DNA from 4 places in the Salmonella sp. A1325 genome. Region 1 is predicted to be linked to each of the others. Evidence: predicted binding sites of a transcription regulator. Region 1 holds the regulator's gene; each other region holds the start of a gene.
What was found. The regulator CRP, encoded in region 1, controls carbon source genes, mostly activating them, when cyclic AMP is high. The targets are predictions, from matches to a motif close to ATGTGANNNNNNTCACAT.

Region 1 (2,206 bases):
GGCTCGTTTATTTCTCACATTAATACATTAGTGGTGCCGGGCGGCAAAATGGGGCTGGCGATGGAGCTGATTATGTTGCCGCTGGTGCAGCGATTAATGGAAGGCAAAAAAATCGAATAACCGCGGTGAAATGCCCGATGGCGCTACGCTTATCGGGCCTACGAGATAAAAACGGGTAGGCCGGATAAAGCCACGCCGCCATCCGGCATCACATGTTACGCCGCAATCACTTCATACGAATGGGTAATATTGACCGCTTTTTCCAGCATTAGCGCCACCGAGCAATATTTTTCCGCGGAGAGATCGACAGCGCGCGCGACGGCAGCCTCTTTCAGATCGCTGCCGGTAACGATAAAATGCAGATTAATGTGCGTAAACAGGCGCGGCGCGTCTTCCCGGCGCTCGGATGTCAGCTTCACTTCGCAGTTGGTGACATTCTGACGGCCCTTTTGCAGGATTGATACCACATCAATAGCGCTACATCCGCCAGCCGCCATTAATACCATCTCCATCGGACTCGGCGCTTTGTCACCGGAGTTGCCATCCATTAAAATCTGGTGGCCGGAGGAGGACTCTCCGAGGAACGTGAGCCCTTCAACCCACTTTACACGCGCTTGCATATTTCGTAACTCCAATGTTTCAATTTTCCTGAAAGATTACGCGCATACAACAAAAGTCGCAATGGAAGGCGACCTGGGTCATGCTGAAGCGAGACACCAGGAGACACACGGCGAAAGCTATGCTAAAACAGACAAGATGCTACAGTAATACATTGACGTACTGCATGTATGCAGAGGACATCACATTACAGGCTACAATCTATTTTCGTAGCCCCCTTCCCAGGTAGCGGGAAGTATATTTTTGCAACCCCAGAGACAGTGCCGTTTTCTGGCTCTGGAGACAGCTTATAACAGAGGATAACCGCGCATGGTGCTTGGCAAACCGCAAACAGACCCGACTCTTGAATGGTTCTTGTCTCATTGCCACATTCATAAGTACCCGTCAAAGAGCACGCTGATTCACCAGGGTGAAAAAGCAGAAACGCTGTACTACATCGTTAAAGGCTCCGTGGCAGTGCTGATCAAAGATGAGGAAGGGAAAGAAATGATCCTTTCTTATCTGAATCAGGGTGATTTTATTGGTGAACTGGGCCTGTTTGAAGAAGGTCAGGAACGCAGCGCCTGGGTACGTGCGAAAACCGCATGTGAGGTCGCTGAAATTTCCTACAAAAAATTTCGCCAATTAATCCAGGTCAACCCGGATATTCTGATGCGCCTCTCTTCCCAGATGGCTCGTCGCTTACAAGTCACCTCTGAAAAAGTAGGTAACCTCGCCTTCCTTGACGTCACCGGGCGTATCGCTCAGACGCTGCTGAATCTGGCGAAACAGCCCGATGCCATGACGCACCCGGATGGGATGCAGATCAAAATCACCCGTCAGGAAATCGGCCAGATCGTCGGCTGCTCCCGCGAAACCGTTGGTCGTATTTTGAAAATGCTGGAAGATCAAAACCTGATCTCCGCGCATGGCAAGACCATCGTCGTCTACGGCACCCGTTAATTCCGTCAGAATGGCGCGTTTTATCATGCGCCATTTTTGTTTGCATCGATGTGGCGAAGACTGATTTATCACCCAGAGATTAATTACGCACTACGGCAAACGCTGGTGCTGTGCCTGCCTGTGGCTGTTGGTTTATTGATAGGCCAGCTACACCTGGGCTTGCTTTTCTCTCTCGTTCCCGCCTGCTGCAACATTGCAGGTCTGGATACCCCGCACAAACGCTTTTTTAAACGCCTGATCATCGGCGCGTCGCTGTTCGCCGGATGCAGTCTGGTAACGCAACTTCTGCTGGCGGAATCCATCCCCCTGCCGTTGATCCTGACCGGGCTCACGCTGGTGCTTGGCGTGACGGCGGAAATTAGCCCGCTTCACGCGCGGCTACTGCCAGCGTCGCTGATTGCCGCCATCTTTACCCTGAGTCTTGCGGGATACATGCCCGTCTGGGAGCCACTGCTCATTTATGCGCTGGGCACGCTATGGTACGGCGTGTTTAACTGGTTTTGGTTCTGGCTATGGCGCGAACAGCCGCTGCGCGAGTCATTGAGTTTGTTATACCGTGAACTGGCCGATTATTGCGAAGCGAAATACAGCCTGCTCACCCAACATATCGATCCGGAAAAAGCGCTGCCTCCCCTGCTGATACGCC
Region 2 (2,206 bases), on a different contig from region 1:
AGGTGATGGCGAACAGCACGCCGATCCCACCGGTAATCACAAACGCCATTTCAGTACCGATGCCGCTATCAGCAAAGGTCAGCATCGCCCAGACCACCAGCGGCGGCGCCAGCATCGCGCCAATCGAAGTACCGATATTAAACAGTCCCCCCGCAATACCGCGTTCTTTCGTCGGGAACCATTCGGCGCTGGCTTTAATCCCGGCAGGAATCGCTGACGCTTCGGTTAGCCCCATCAGACCACGCAGAAATGCCAGACTTATCCAGCCGCCGGCCAGCGCGTGCGCCATGTTGATCAGCGACCACAACAAGGCAAAGATAAAGAAGCCGATTTTCAGTCCGATGACATCCATCAAATAGCCGGTGATCGGCTGCGCAATGGTGTAACAAAGCTGGAAGGCGCTCACCACCCAGGAATATTGTTGCTCATCAAAATGGAGTTCTTTCATCATCGCTGGCGCCGCAACGCTAAGCGAGCTACGGGACAGGTAGTTTACGATGGTCCCTACGCAGACCAGGCCGATAATCCACCATCTTAATTTTGTCATCTTCATGATAAAGCCTCGTTAAAAAACATTAGCTCCGCGCCGTCTGACCTGTAGCGGGAAAACTGAAATCACAAAATTGGTTGACCAATCAATATTTTCGCATCCGGACCGGTCAAAATCAGGCGGCAACTCCCGCCCTTAATATTCTTGAAATAAATACATCAACTCATTTCAAGTTGAATGGTGAATGCTTTTCACCCAGCAAAAATTGACACAGATCAAATAAATAAAATTGGCAGACCGTGAATGATGATATTTGTGATTTGGTTAGCCAATTTAGACAATAAGGTTGACATGAGAAAAATTTTGGTTGAATTTAGGGGGCAGAACGGGTTTACAAAGCACGTTTCGATGTTGGCTGGCAATGGGTCAACCACGAAGACGTTATCGCAAGAAGAGGAAACGAGATATGAAACAAACCTGGCGCTGGTACGGACCTAACGACCCGGTAACGCTGTCAGATGTACGCCAGGCTGGCGCAACCGGCGTGGTAACGGCGTTACACCATATCCCGAATGGAGAAATTTGGTCGGTAGACGAGATCCAGAAACGTAAAGCAATCGTTGAAGAGGCGGGTCTGGAGTGGTCTGTGGTAGAGAGCGTACCTATCCACGAAGACATCAAAACCCACACCGGTCAGTACGATTTATGGATCAAAAACTACCAGCAAACGCTGCGTAACCTGGCGCAATGCGGTATCTATACGGTTTGCTATAACTTTATGCCGGTGCTGGACTGGACACGTACGGATCTGGAATACGTATTGCCGGATGGTTCCAAAGCGTTGCGTTTTGACCAGATTGAATTCGCCGCGTTCGAACTGCACATCCTGAAGCGTCCGGGAGCAGAAGCCGACTATACGGCAGAAGAGATTGCTCAGGCAGAGCGGCGTTTCGCCACCATGAGCGAGGAAGACAAAGCACGTCTGACCCGCAACATTATTGCCGGTTTACCTGGCGCGGAAGAAGGCTATACGCTGGATCAGTTCCGTCAACACCTGGCGACGTATAAAGATATCGATAAAGCAAAACTGCGTGAACATTTTGCCTATTTCCTGAAAGCCATTATTCCGGTTGCCGACGAGGTTGGCGTGCGTATGGCCGTTCACCCTGACGATCCGCCGCGCCCTATTCTCGGCCTGCCGCGCATTGTCTCTACCATTGAAGACATGCAATGGATGGTGGAAACCGTTAATAGCATGGCAAACGGCTTCACCATGTGTACCGGATCTTACGGCGTGCGCGCCGACAACGATCTGGTTGATATGATCAAACAATTTGGTCCGCGCATCTACTTTACGCATCTGCGCTCTACGCTGCGCGAAGAGAATCCGAAGACCTTCCACGAGGCCGCCCATTTGCACGGCGATGTGGATATGTATGAAGTCGTTAAAGCGATTGTGGAAGAAGAGCACCGTCGTAAAGCCGAAGGTAGCGACGATCTGATCCCGATGCGCCCGGACCACGGTCATCAGATGCTGGACGATCTGAAGAAGAAAACGAATCCGGGTTATTCCGCCATTGGCCGTCTGAAAGGGCTTGCGGAAGTCCGCGGCGTCGAACTGGCTATCCAGCGCGCTTTCTTTAGCAAATAACCTTCTTTCGCATGGCGCGACGCGTCATGCGATTTCCCCTACTCAATGCAATAGCAACATGCCTC
Region 3 (2,206 bases), on a different contig from region 1:
TGGATACGGTAACGATAGTACTGATTAATGACACCCTTGCGATAGTATTTGGCTGTCCCTAACACGACGCCAACCTGGCGGTAGGGGAGATCCTGTAGCTCGTCATAGATATAGGGCGCTGTTTTCCAGCTCATCCACCGATCGAGGCCAAGCACCGTCAACAGCAGCAAGCCTACCAGGACCAACAGGCTGTAAAACACGCGCTTTAACATGCAGGAAACTCGATACCAGGATGAAAGTACGATCAGGCTACTGTACCCGAAGACGTAGCGCAAGAAACCGCCGTCTGATTGCGGAGATTTTCAGCATGATTTCCCTTGTATCGGGTCGCGGGAGAGGAGAGTCAGGCCGGATAAGACGCCAGTGCGTCGCTATCCGGCACATTTGCTTAGCCGAGAAGCACGCGGTCAATATTATGGCAACCTAACGCTTTCAGCGTTGCGGCGGTGGCATCCCATTGAATTAATGCCGCATCGCCTTTTTCCGCCAGAATCGCACGCTGAATATCCGCATAGTCATAGCCATTGAGACTCAGCAGGTTTAGCGCGCCTTGCAGCGGGGGAAGTGTAGGGTTAAAGGCGGCGTTTTCCGCATAGCTGCCGGTGAAAATACGGCCATCTTTACATTCCAGCGCCACGCCGCTCGGTGAGTGGCTATAAGGCATATGGCTCTTATTGGCTGCCGTAATCGCCGCTTGCGTTAGCGTATCGCCCGTTAACGTAAAGCCATGATCCTGCTCGTCCATCAGCAGCGTTTTGATCTCCAGATCTTTTGGCCCGAAAGCGTCAGGCAGATAATCGCGTAACGTATGCGGCGCGCGGCCCGGCAGATGAATGCGCAGATCCAGACCGCTGTTCAGCTCGTTCATAAACTGGCGACAGTGGCCGCAAGGCGTGTAGTTAACGGTGACGGCGGCGAGCCCTTTTTCGCCGCGTAGCCAGGCGTGGCTAATCGCGCTTTGTTCAGCATGCACAGTTTGTTGCATGGTGGCGCCCAGGAACTCCATATTCGCGCCGAAATACCAGTTGCCGCTAACGCCGCGCGCAATCGCGCCGACGTTAAAATGGGACAAATCGGTACGGGCGCAGGCCGCCGCCAGAGGTAACAGTGCGAAAGCCAGCGCGTCTTCGTCCAGTCCCGCCGTATTTTTAAGCGTCGAGACCTGCTCTGCGGTCAGCATGGCGGGAAAATGGTGGTCCGCCAGGATAGGGGCCAGCGCTGATTGCAAATTATCCGCAAGCTGGGCAAAAGCAGTTTGAAAACGTGGATGCATGGCGTTGCCTCATAACAATGTAATGGAACCGTAGTTTACGGGCCTGCTATGTCTTAATATGTGATCTAAATCTCATTGCTTATGCAACTTGTGAAACTTAAATGAAAAATGCGCGACGTATCGCAAATTTTAACCCGGTCTTTTGTCCCGTCGTTAGCGCATTACCGCCAGAATGAGCGGAAACAAAAAGGGCGCTACCAGCGAGGTAATAATGCCGCAGATCACCAGCGCCAGGGAGCTAAACGCGCCTTCCTGGTAATCCAGCTCGGCGCAGCGCGCAGTACCGAGCGCATGTGAGGCGGTCCCCATTGCCAGCCCGCGTGCGGCTTTAGTACGGATGTGCATCGCGTTTAACAGCGTGTGGCCAAACACCGCGCCCAGAATACCGACAAAAATTACGCATACCGCGCTGATCGCAGGGATGCCGCCGATGCTGCCGCCCACCGCCATCGCGATAGGCGTAGTCACGGATTTAGGCAGTACCGATGCCGCGATTTCAGGCGTTGCGCCCATCAGCAAGGCAACGGATGTCCCGGTAATCATCGCTACCAGACTGCCGACAAAACAGATGCTAATAATGGATTTCCAACGCGCGCGAATCTGGTGCAACTGTTCATAAAGGGGATAGGCCAGCGCCACCACCGCCGGTTGCAGCAGATCGTTAAGTACTTCGCTGCCTTTGAAGTAGTGCTCGTAGGGAATACCGGTCAGCAACAGAAAAGGAATAATGACTACCATTGCCACCAGCAGCGGATTCAGCAACGGCATTTTAAAATGCGCCGCCAGTCTGCGGGCGGCGAAAAATACCGCCAGCGTCAGCGGTAACGACCACCAGATATATGTCATCATTTTTTCGTTCCCTTCTGCCCAACCACTTTACGTTCACCGTGTATCAGATGTGAACTCCAGCTTACGACCACAAAAACGACCAGC
Region 4 (2,206 bases), on a different contig from region 1:
GCGGAAAAAAGGGCCAGCGTGACGCGCATGAAAGGCGCTGTACCGCGTTTAATAAATTGAACCGGCTGAGAATGGCGTTGTTCATCGATATCGCTCGCCGTGGCGTCATCGAGAATAGTTGTACGACTCACGTTAAATCCTTGCTTTACATCTCCGTCAACAGGAGACGGGTATAACCGACATGTAAAGCATAGAAAAAGCAAAATATTCTGTCTAATATATTAATTGTCTCAAATAAGACGTTAAAAATATGAATATCGAATTACGTCATTTACGTTACTTTGTGGCGGTAGCAGAAGAGCTGCATTTTGGTCGCGCCGCCGCGCGCCTCAATATCTCGCAGCCGCCGCTCAGTCAGCAGATACAAATTCTGGAGCAGCAGGTCGGCGCGCGATTACTGGCGCGGACCAACCGCAGCGTAGCGTTAACCGCCGCCGGGCGACAGTTTCTGGTGGACAGCCGACACATCCTGAGTCTGGTAAACGACGCCGCCGCTCGCGCCGAGCGGCTGCATCAGGGCGAAGCGGGAGAAATCCGTATTGGCTTTACGTCTTCAGCGCCTTTTATTCGGGCGGTATCGCATACCTTTTCGCTGTTCCGCCAGTCCTATCCGGGGGTGCATATGCAAACGCGTGAAATGAATACGCGTGAGCAAATCGCGCCGCTCAACGAAGGCGTACTGGATATTGGCTTGCTGCGGAATACGCCGCTGCCCGACACACTTAATCGCGAGGTGATTTTGCATGAGCCGCTTATGGCCATGATCCCGCGCGAACATCGGCTGGCGCAAAAGCCGGTCGTCAGTCTGACAGAACTGGCGGAAGAACCTTTCGTCTTTTTCGATCCACATGTCGGGACGGGCCTCTACGACGATATTCTCGGCCTGATGCGGCGCTATAACCTGTCGCCGACCATCACGCAGGAGGTTGGCGAGGCAATGACCATTATCGGTCTGGTGGCGGCGGGACTGGGCGTCTCGATTCTGCCGGCATCCTTTAAGCGTGTACAGATGAGCGAGATGCGCTGGGTTCCCCTGGCGGAAGAGGACGCCGTATCTGAAATGTGGCTGGTATGGCCAAAGCATCATGAACAGAGTCATGCCGTACAGCGGTTTTGCCAACTGCTATTACTGGCTGCCCGACGGGATTAATTACGCTTAAAAAGGGTGAAAATGTGCAGTTAATCACACGGCTAAGCAAAAAGTTGACGGCGAGTATTGAAGTGTTTCACCATAGCACACAGATTATTTCGGAGCGCGAAAATAAAGGGAGTGAGCGGTGGTTGCTGATAGTCAGCCTGGGCATATCGATCAAATTAAGCAGACCAATGCTGGCGCAGTGTATCGCCTGATTGATCAGCTCGGACCGGTATCGCGAATTGACCTGTCTCGTCTGGCGCAGTTGGCGCCTGCCAGTATTACGAAAATTGTTCGCGAAATGCTGGAAGCGCATTTGGTTCAGGAACTTGAAATTAAAGAGGCGGGCAGTCGTGGACGTCCCGCCGTCGGGCTGATGGTGGAAACGGAAGCCTGGCACTATTTATCTATTCGTATTAGCCGTGGCGAAATTTTCCTTGCGCTACGCGATCTTAGCAGCAAACTGGTGGTAGAAGAGTGTCTGCCGCTGCCGTTAACCGAAGCCACGCCGTTGCTTGAGCGAATTATTACGCACGTTGATCGGTTTTTTACCCGCCATCAGCAGAAACTGGAGCGTCTGACCTCCATTGCCATTACGTTACCGGGCATTATCGATACCGAAAACGGCGTTGTGCACCGGATGCCGTATTATGAAGATGTCAAAGAGATGCCTTTGGGAGATGCGCTGGAGCGGCACACCGGCGTACCGGTTTACATTCAGCATGATATTAGCGCCTGGACGATGGCAGAGGCGCTTTTTGGCGCCTCACGCGGCGCGCGCGACGTTATCCAGGTGGTGATTGATCATAATGTGGGGGCGGGCGTTATCACCGACGGTCATTTGCTTCATGCGGGCAGTAGCAGTCTGGTAGAGATTGGGCATACCCAGGTCGATCCTTATGGTAAGCGCTGTTATTGCGGTAATCATGGCTGTCTGGAGACCATCGCCAGCGTCGATAGCGTGCTGGAACTTACGCAGCTTCGGCTTAATCAGTCGATGAGTTCAATGTTGCACGGCCAGCCGTTAACGGTAGATTCATTGTGTCAGGCGGCGATGCAGGGAGATCTATT

Region 2: the regulator CRP is predicted to act here: its motif matches at 754-771, upstream of uxuA (mannonate dehydratase).
Region 3: the regulator CRP is predicted to act here: its motif matches at 1,332-1,349, upstream of cdd (cytidine deaminase).
Region 4: the regulator CRP is predicted to act here: its motif matches at 1,172-1,189, upstream of mlc (sugar metabolism global transcriptional regulator Mlc).

Annotation. Positions count from the first base shown of each region.
Region 1 covers NZ_JAMLWO010000004.1:15,322-17,527, forward strand. The annotation lists gene NAZ64_RS09450 (phosphoribulokinase) at 1-120, shown strand, start outside; gene NAZ64_RS09455 (OsmC family protein) at 216-620, opposite strand; gene crp (cAMP-activated global transcriptional regulator CRP) at 928-1,560, shown strand; gene NAZ64_RS09465 (YccS/YhfK family putative transporter) at 1,609-2,206, shown strand, end outside.
Region 2 covers NZ_JAMLWO010000002.1:446,659-448,864, forward strand. The annotation lists gene NAZ64_RS06080 (MFS transporter) at 1-553, opposite strand, end outside; gene uxuA (mannonate dehydratase) at 957-2,141, shown strand.
Region 3 covers NZ_JAMLWO010000005.1:301,812-304,017, reverse strand. The annotation lists gene sanA (outer membrane permeability protein SanA) at 1-212, opposite strand, end outside; gene cdd (cytidine deaminase) at 389-1,273, opposite strand; gene NAZ64_RS12720 (CidB/LrgB family autolysis modulator) at 1,427-2,122, opposite strand; gene NAZ64_RS12715 (CidA/LrgA family protein) at 2,119-2,206, opposite strand, start outside.
Region 4 covers NZ_JAMLWO010000001.1:420,904-423,109, reverse strand. The annotation lists gene NAZ64_RS02195 (MFS transporter) at 1-131, opposite strand, end outside; gene NAZ64_RS02190 (LysR family transcriptional regulator) at 251-1,150, shown strand; gene mlc (sugar metabolism global transcriptional regulator Mlc) at 1,278-2,206, shown strand, end outside.